One region of the Caulobacter sp. GW822-FHT01G02 genome, then DNA from elsewhere that is predicted to be linked to it. Evidence: predicted binding sites of a transcription regulator. Region 1 holds the regulator's gene; the other holds the start of a gene.
The links. The regulator LexA, encoded in region 1, represses DNA repair genes until DNA is damaged. The targets are predictions, from matches to a motif close to ATGTTCNCNANNTGTTCT.

Region 1 (4,411 bases):
GGCCATGGTCACCGGCCACGAGGCCTGGATCACCGAGGATCAGACCGAGGCCATGCGCGCCTCGGGCCTGGCGCATATCCTCTCGATCTCGGGCCTGCACATGGCCATCGTCGGCGGCTTCGTGTTCGGCGCCGTGCGGCTGGGCGTCGCCGCCTGGCCGTGGCTGGCCCTGCGGGCGCCGGGCAAGAAGATCGCCGCCATCGCCGGCCTCGCCGCCGTGCTGGGCTACCTGGTCATCTCCGGCGCGCCGCCGCCAGCTGAGCGCTCGGCGATCACGGCGAGCGTCGCCTTCCTGGCCATTCTGTTTGACCGCCGCGCCATCACTCTGCACGGCCTGGCGGTCGCGGCGCTGCTGATCCTCGCCATGAAACCCGAAACAGCCGGCGAACCCGGCTTTCAGATGTCGTTCGCCGCCACCGCCGCCCTGGTGGCCCTGGCCGAAAGCTGGCCTCGGCCGGTGAAGGAGATCTCGACGCCGTGGTGGATCCGCTGGCCGCAGGCGGGACTGACCTGGCTGGCGGCCTCGGTCGCCGCGAGCCTGGTGGCGGGCCTGGCTACCGCGCCCTTCGCCATGCAGCACTTCAATCGCGTCGCCGTCTGGGGCCTGCCGGCCAATCTGGCGGTCGCGCCGCTGTCGTCGTTCGTGATCATGCCGTTCCTGGCGGTCGGGACGCTGCTGGAGCCGTTCGGCCTGGGCGCGCCGTTCCTGGTCCTGGCCGGTTGGGGGATCGACGGCATGGTCGGGATCGCCAGCGGCTTCGCCGACGCTCATGGCGCCCAGCGGATCGTGGCCAGCGCGCCGCCGCAGGTGCTGGTGGTCGCCTTCCTGGGCCTGATGACCCTGTGCCTCTGGCGGGGGCGGTTGCGCTGGATCGGCGCGCCCCTGGCCCTGGCGGTCGCCCTGTGGCCCAGGCCCGCCGCGCCGGACGCCTGGATCGCCGCCGACGGGGCGACCGCCGCCGTCCGCTCGGGCGACGCGGCCGTGCTGTTACGCACCGACGCCAAGCGGTTCGGCGCGGAACTGTGGGCGCGACGGCGTGGCCTGACCCCGGCGACCTGGAGCCTCTATGGCTGCGACAAACGGATCTGCGCGCCGGAGCCGGGCGCGCCCGTACGGCTGTCGCTGGCGTGGAGCCGCAAGACTCCCGACGCCGAGACGCTGGCGGGTCTCTGCGTGCGCAGCGAGGTCGTGGTGATCCGCGCCCCGGCCCCGGCGCGCATGCCGCCATTGTGCGCCGACACCGTGCTGCTGACCGCCGAGGATTTCGCGCGGGGCGGGGCCGCGGAGCTCTATCGCCGGCCCGATGGCTGGCGCATCGTCTGGGCTCAGCCCCTGCGCGGCGACCGGCCGTGGAGTCGTCCAGCGGGGAGCCGCCTGCTGACAGCCGATGTCACCAGCGCCCGTTAAGCCTTGTCGGAGCGCGGGACGCAATCCGCCGGAGGACCTGTCATGTCGAACCCTTTCGTCGCCCGCCGCGCCGCCTTCCGCGCCCTGCACGCCGACGGCTGCTTCGCCCTGCCCAATCCGTGGGATGTCGGCGGCGCCAGGCGTCTGGAAAAGCTCGGTTTCAAGGCCCTGGCCTCGACCAGCGCCGGCATGGCCTGGGCGATGGGCAAGGACGATGGCCAGATCACCCGCGATGAGGTCATCGATCACCTGCGCATGCTGTGCGCCGCCACCGACCTGCCGGTGAACGCCGACTTCGAGAACGGCTTCGCCGACACGCCCGAGGTCGTCGGCGAGAGCGTGACCCTGGCCATCGAGGCCGGCGTCGCGGGCCTGTCGATCGAAGACTGGTCGGGCTCGGCGCTCTACGACCTGCCGGTCGCCGTCGAACGTCTGAAGGCCGCCCGCGCGGCGATCGGCGCCTCGGGCCAGGACGTGATCCTGGTCGGCCGCACCGAGGGTTATCTGCGCGGAAACCGCGACCTCGCCCCGACCCTGGAGCGGCTCAAGGCCTACGCGGAGGCGGGGGCCGACTGTCTCTACGCGCCTGCGGTGACCGATCCGGAAGAGATCCAGGCGATCGTCCAGGCCGTGGCGCCCAAGCCGGTCAATGTGCTGTTCTGGGGGCCTGAGATGTCCGTCGAGAGCCTCGGCGCGCTGGGCGTGCGCCGGGTCAGCACGGGCGGGGCGCTGGCCGCGGCGGCCTGGGCCGGGTTCGACGCCGTCGCCAAGCGGCTGGCGGAGGAGGGGCGGCTGTAAGCGTCACCCGATACGAAAGGACCCCGATCCTCGGATGAAGATCGGGGTCGAATTTCAAGCGCTCGGAAGCGCCTAGTGATACCGGCGGATCAGCCCCACCAGCTTGCCCTGCACCTCGACCTGGTCGGGACCGAAGATGCGGGTCTCGTATTTGGGGTTGGCGGCCTCCAGGGCGATCGAGCCGCCCTTCTTGCGCAGGCGCTTGAGGGTGGCTTCCTCGCCGACCAGGGCGACGACGATCTCGCCCGAGGTGGCGGTGTCGCCTTTCTTGATGATCACGTAGTCGCCGTCGAGGATGCCGGCCTCGATCATCGAGTCGCCTTGCACCTCGAGAACATAGTGCTCGCCATTGCCCAACATGGATTCGGGCACCGGCAGACGTTCGCGCTCGTGCTGGATGGCGTCGATCGGCGTGCCGGCGGCGATCTTGCCCAGGATCGGCAGTTCGCGGCTGTCATTGGCCGGCGCGGCGGATACGGAGGCCGATGACGGCGCGCCGCCGCCTTCGAACACCTGCGGCCGGAAGGCGCCTCGCCCCTTGGGCGGGGCGGCCGTCGTGGCCTGCTGCGGCAGCTTCACCACTTCCAGCGCGCGGGCCCGGTGAGCGAGACGGCGAATGAAGCCACGTTCTTCCAGGGCCGTGATGAGCCGGTGGATGCCCGACTTGGACGCCAGGTCCAGGGCCTCCTTCATCTCGTCGAAGGACGGGGAGACGCCGGTCTCCTTGATCCGCTCGTGGATGAACATCAGCAGTTCGTGCTGCTTGCGGGTGAGCATGTCGACCTCGGCTGGAACGCGGAACAAACCGCAAACCTCGCGAATGTTCTCTAGGCGTTCCGCCTCAAAGTCAAGTCGAGCGTTGCCGCTGGCCAAAAGTCCAGGAAATTCAAAGGCTAGAGCATGAGGTCGCGGAAAAGGCGACCAGAATCAAAAGCTTAACGAAAGCTTTCAGAGGCGCTTGCGGGCGATGATGATGTCCTGGTCCTGCATCGGCTGACGGCGCCAGACGCCGAGGGCCTGGTTCAGGACGTCGAGGTTGAGCGCCTCGTACTGCGCCAGGATCGGCTCCAGGTCATAGCCGATCACCGCCTCCGGCAGGTCCGGCGTCGCGGTCCAGCAACCGTCCAGGGCGTGGACGAAGTCGAAGGCGATCTTGCCGGCGCCGGTATTGGCGCGGGCCTCGTCGTCGATCAGGTACCAGGAGACGATGCTGGTCCCGCCCGGCTTCAGCACCCGGGCGATCTCGCGGGCGAACTGGGCCTGGTCGGCGGCCAGCAGATGGGTGAACACCGAGCCCAGCCAGACATAGTCGAAGCTGGCGTCCGGATAGGGGAAGATGAAGGCGCTGGCCGGTTGCGAGCCGCCCGGATTGTACCGGTCGCTGTGCATGTCGGCATGGGTGAATTCGAAGCGCGGGTCGCCGACGGCGATATTGGCTTTGCACCAGTCGATGGCCTCGGCCATCACGTCGAAGCCGGCATAGCGGCCCGACTCATCCAGATAGTCGACCAGCGGGGCGGCGGCGCGGCCGATGCCGCAGCCGACATCGAGGATGGCGTGATGCGGCTGCAGGCCGGCGGCGACGAACAGTTCCTTGAACTGCTGGCCCACGCGGATGAAGTCGGCGTCGGCCGCGCCGACGAGGTGCCATAGCTCCTGAGGGGCGGCCACGGCGTCGGACGGCGGCGGTGTTGGCGTTGGCGAGAGGGCGCGCCGCAGCTTGGAGAGAAGGGCCCGCATCCGATTCCTTTCAACGAAAGAGCGGCGCGGACCCTAGCGAGCGACCAGGCTTCAGCCAACCCGGCCGTTGATCCACCCTAGGGAATGGTCTTCAGTTCCGGGTGCTTGGGCGTGACGGGCGCATAGAACGCCGCCAGCGTCGCCATGTCCTTCTCATAGTCGCCGCTGGGGATCATCGCCGGACCCAGGCCCACCACCTTGCGCTTGTAGTCCATGAAGCCGGGCACCATCGGCACGCCAGCCTTCAGGGCGATGTTGTAGAAGCCCGTTTTCCAGCCGCCCGCCTTGCCGCGTGTGCCCTCGGGCGCGATCGTCAGCATGAATTCGTCGCGGCGGGCGAACTCGTCGACCATGGCCTGGACCGTATCGCGTGACTGGGAGCGGTCGATCGGCACGCCGCCAAGGTCCTTCATCAGCGTCTCGAACGGCCAGCGGAACAGCGAGGCCTTGCCCATGAAGCTCAGC
Region 2 (4,411 bases), on a different contig from region 1:
CCGAGCCGAATTGAGGCGGGCCTCTGCGGCATTCAGCTCAGCTCGCGCCGCGCTGATGTTACCGCCATTGCGGCTGAAGATTGGAAACGGCATCGCGACGCCGGCCACCATGGCGGTGGAATTGTCTTCCTGCATTTTGCGGACCCCGAACGAGACGGTCACGTCTGGCACCGCCTGGCTCCGCTCCACCCGTACGCGCCGCGCCGCCGCATCGCGCTCGGCTTCTGCTGCCAGATAGGCAGGGCTCGAAAGGGGGTTCGGATCTGGAATTCGGAGGGTCTTGGTGGCTTCGTCGAGCAGGCTGACCGGGATCGAGGTGTAGGACACCGGCGCGCCCACCATGGCGGTGAGATTGGCGAAAGCCGTAGCGCGCGCGGCCCTGGCCTGGTCAACCGCAGCGCGCGCTGCCTGCACCGCCGCTTGGGCTTGCACCCGCCGCAGATCCGCCTCACGCCCGGATTGGACTAGGACGGTTGCTACACGGGCGTCTTCCTGCGCGAGTTCAAGGCCTTCGCTTGCCAATTGCAGCCGGCGATCGGCGCCGTCTGCCTCTGCGTAGGCGGCGGCGAGATCGAACGTATATTCCGATTGGGCGCTCGCCGCGCGCCGACGCGCGGCTTCGACGTCGGCGCGTCCGGCAGCGATACGCGCCGATCGTTTGCCGCCGAGTTCGATCGTTTGCTCGATCGAAGCCGTAGTCTCGGCCATGTTCACCCCATTGCTGGTGGCGAAGTTCTCGACTTCGACGCCCAGTGTCGGGTTGGGCATAGCGCCAGCTTGGCGTGCAAGCCCTTCGGCGCGCGCGATTTCGGCCCGCGCTTCGGCTAAACGGGGGGCCGTCGCCTGGGCCTGACGCAGCAGCTCCCTGAACGGCGGCGCGGGGTCAGCGAGCGCGGCGCCGGCTAGCAGTGACTGCAACGAAAGGCCAAGCAGCAGCTTAAGGCGCAGCTTTTGAGGAACAGATAGGGACATAGACCTTCTCACGATTTGACGAGGCGGCGCGCCACAGGCGCGTAGCGGCTCAAGCGCGAGGCGGTCGATTCAATTCAAATTCGGGATTCGACACAGGCAATGCCGTGTTCGCCAACGCGTGGCGTTCGGTCGGTCGGTCGCTGGCGGGCGCATGATCTGCCGCCATAGGCGGAGGAAAGGCCACACTATGTTGGCAATGGCCGTAAAGGCAAAACCCGACCAGAGCCGGAGAGGGTCTACCCCGCTCTGCGTTGGTCGCCATCGCGACTTGCTGAAAGGTGGCCGCTGACGAGGTGGTCGGCGCAGGTTTGCTTTCGGGGCAGAAGGCAACATCGAGACTTGGTGCAAGAGCGAACAAGGCGACAGCGCAAGCGATCGCCAGCTGCGCAATGCCCTTTCCCCAAGCCCTCAGCCTGTCCATGGCCACCCCAGATACTCCAACGCCACGAACGGGCGCACGCTGTTGGGCGCGCTTTCATAAGACACCGCGCCTTGACTCGTCGGCATCTTGCTTCCTCTAGTGGCTAGAGGATCAAGCGTTTTCTTTACTCGGCTGAGCCCGGCGGAAATCAGCTATCGAAATGCAGCGCAAGAGCCCGAAACCATCGTTCGATGGGGCGGCGTCGCCCGAAAGATTTCGTTCGCCGCTGTGGAACCAGGGCCTATTCGTATGAACAAGGAGCCCTCTAGATGACCCTCTCCATCGGCCTGTTGGCCAAGGCCGCCGACGTCAAGGTCCCGACCATCCGCTTTTACGAGGAGATTGGCTTGCTCCCCGAGCCGAGGCGCGCGGCCAACGACCGTCGGGTTTATGACGCCGACGCCGTCCGACGTTTGGCGTTCATTCGCCACGCGCGGCAGCTCGGCTTCTCAGTCGAGGCGATCCGCAACCTGCTGGATCTGGCAGACAACCCTGAACGCCCGTGCGGCGAGGCTAACGCCCTGGCCTCCCGGCAACTTCAAGATGTCGAGACTAAGATCGCCCAGTTGGAAACGCTGCGCAGCGAACTGCGGCGCATGGTGACCGCGACCTGTGACGGCCGGGCTGCCGACTGCCGGGTGATTGAGGCTTTGGCCGGATAGATGGCCGACCTTCCTGCGCTCGGCGGTATCGGCTTTGGCTGACCAGCAGGCGCTGCTACGCCTGCGACAAAAAATATCTGAATCGGCACAAGCCCTTACGTTTTCGCATGAATCGTAGAGCTTGGGCGTCAAACACGGACGCACCCGGCGTTGACTCATAAATCGGGATGAGAACAAAGATAGAACTTCTTAGTTTTGGTTCAAATGTCCCTCCCGCGCTCACCCGCCGCGCTCGACGCGCTCAGACGTCAGGTTCGCCTGATCGAGCTGGCCGACAGCGCCAGCGGCCGGGTCCTGCCTTTCGGCGTGGAGGCGATCGATGAGCGGTTGCCCGGTCAAGGTCTGGCAATGGGCGCGCTGCACGAAGTCGCCGGCGGGGCCGAGGGCGCGCTGCATGGCGCCGCCGCAGCAAGCTTCGCGGCCGGGATCCTCGCGCGGGCGGATGGCCCGGTGCTCTGGTGTCTTCGTCAGCGCGATCTCTTCGCGCCGGCCCTGGCGCAGGCGGGTCTGCCCCCCAAGCGTGTCATCTTCGCCGAAGCCGGCGACGAGGCGGCCATCCTGGGGGCGATGGAGGAGGGGCTGAAGTATCGCGGTCTGGCCGGCGTGGTCGGCGAGGTCGCCAAACTGTCGATGACAGCGTCCCGCCGTCTTCAGCTCGCGGCCGAGAAGAGCGGCCAGATGGCGATCGCCATCCGACGATGGCGACGGATCGCCGATGCGGCCGATCTTGGTCAGCCGACGGCGGCCACCACCCGGTGGAGAGTGTCGGCTCTCCCCTCCTCCCCCCTGCCAACCGCCGGCGTCGGCCGGGCCCGCTGGCTCCTGGAACTCATGCGTTGCCGCGCTGGCGAAGCTTTCGACATCGAGATTGAAGCCTGTGACGCCAAGGGTCATCTCCGTCTTCCTACCGCAGTGGCCGACCGATCGGTTGCGTCGCAGCCTGGGCAAGAGCGCGCCGCCGCCTGACGTCCCCGTCGTCATGGTCGGGCGGGTGGGGCGTCGCCGCGCCGTGGCCAATCTGAACACCGCGGCGGTGGAAGCCGGCGTTCGACTTGGCCAGGCCGTCGCTCACGCGAGCGCCATGGTCCCGGGCCTGGTGCTGCAAGACCTGGACGCGGACGGCGACGCGGCCGCGCTCCATCGCCTGGCGCTCTGGGCCCAGCGTCTCTACTCGCCCATCGCCGCTCCCGACGCCCTGGACGGCCTGGTCATCGATGCGACCGGCGCTGCGCACCTGCGCGGCGGCGAGGAGAAGATGCTGATCGACATCCGCAGCCGGCTGGAGAAGGTGGGTCTGCAGTCTCAGGTCGCGATCGCCGACACCTGGGGCGCGGCCCACGCCCTGGCCCGCTACAGCCGGCGAGCCATCTACGTTGCCGATCCTGGCGTGATCGGAAGGGTCATCTCAGATCTGCCCGTGGTGGCGCTGCGTCTTCCGGTCGCCACGGTCGAGGCGCTCGGTCGCTTGGGCTTCGATACCGTCGGCGAGCTGGAAGCCACGCCTAAGGGGCCTTTGACCCATCGGATCGGTTACGCCCCGGTGCGGCGCCTGGACCAGGCGTTCGGCCGCCACGCCGAGCCCATCGAGCCGGTCATGGCGTCCGAGACGCTGACAGCCCGCCGGGCTTTTGCCGAGCCGATCGGGGCGCCCGAAACCATGGCGCGATACGTCACCCAGCTGGTCGCTGAACTCTGCGCGGCGCTGGAAGCTGTCAGCCTCGGCGCCCGGCGCCTGGACGCCTATTTCGTGCGGGTCGACAATCGTACCGAGACGGCCAGGATCGCCATGGCCTCTCCGACCCGGGACGCCAAGCGTCTGGCCCGGCTGCTCTGCGAAAAGCTCGAAAACGTCGATCCCGGCTTTGGCGTGGAGAAGATCATCCTCGCCGCGCCTGGAGCGGAATCGCTGGTCTTCAAGCAGACCGAGAGCCTGGGCGACAACAACGCCCCCACCGACCTGTCGGCCCTGGTCGACACCCTGACCAATCGCTTGGGCGCTGGCCAAGTCTATCGCCTGGCCTCGGCCGAAAGCGATCTGCCCGAGCGCTCGGTGCGCGCCGCGTCCGCGCTCGACGCGGTGGAGGAGTTTTGCTGGCCGCTGGATTGGCCCCGACCTTCGCGACTCTTTGCCCGGCCAGAACCGGTCGAGACGGTGGCCCTGTTGCCCGACGCGCCGCCGGCCGCCTTCACCTGGCGCGGGGTTCGCCGGCGCGTGCGCTGCGCCGATGGGCCCGAGCGGGTGTTTGGCGAATGGTGGAAGGCTGACGCCGAACTGGCGCGCTCGCGCGACTACTACCAGGTCGAGGACGATGCCGGAGAGCGCTTTTGGCTCTACCGCGACGGCGATGGCGAAGAT

Region 2: AC1RNC_RS22430 (ImuA family protein) is a predicted target of LexA. The motif match lies at 2,226-2,243, and genes of this name have one in related genera.

The regions. Positions count from the first base shown of each region.
Region 1 is NZ_JBXAON010000002.1:478,082-482,492, forward strand. Features, by position in the region: gene AC1RNC_RS07725 (ComEC/Rec2 family competence protein) at 1-1,408, shown strand, start outside; gene AC1RNC_RS07730 (isocitrate lyase/PEP mutase family protein) at 1,451-2,206, shown strand; gene lexA (transcriptional repressor LexA) at 2,279-2,983, opposite strand; gene AC1RNC_RS07740 (class I SAM-dependent methyltransferase) at 3,155-3,946, opposite strand; gene AC1RNC_RS07745 (lysophospholipid acyltransferase family protein) at 4,024-4,411, opposite strand, start outside.
Region 2 is NZ_JBXAON010000008.1:208,748-213,158, reverse strand. Features, by position in the region: gene AC1RNC_RS22440 (TolC family protein) at 1-972, opposite strand, end outside; gene AC1RNC_RS22435 (MerR family transcriptional regulator) at 1,663-2,055, shown strand; gene AC1RNC_RS22430 (ImuA family protein) at 2,260-3,021, shown strand; gene AC1RNC_RS22425 (DUF6504 family protein) at 2,984-4,411, shown strand, end outside.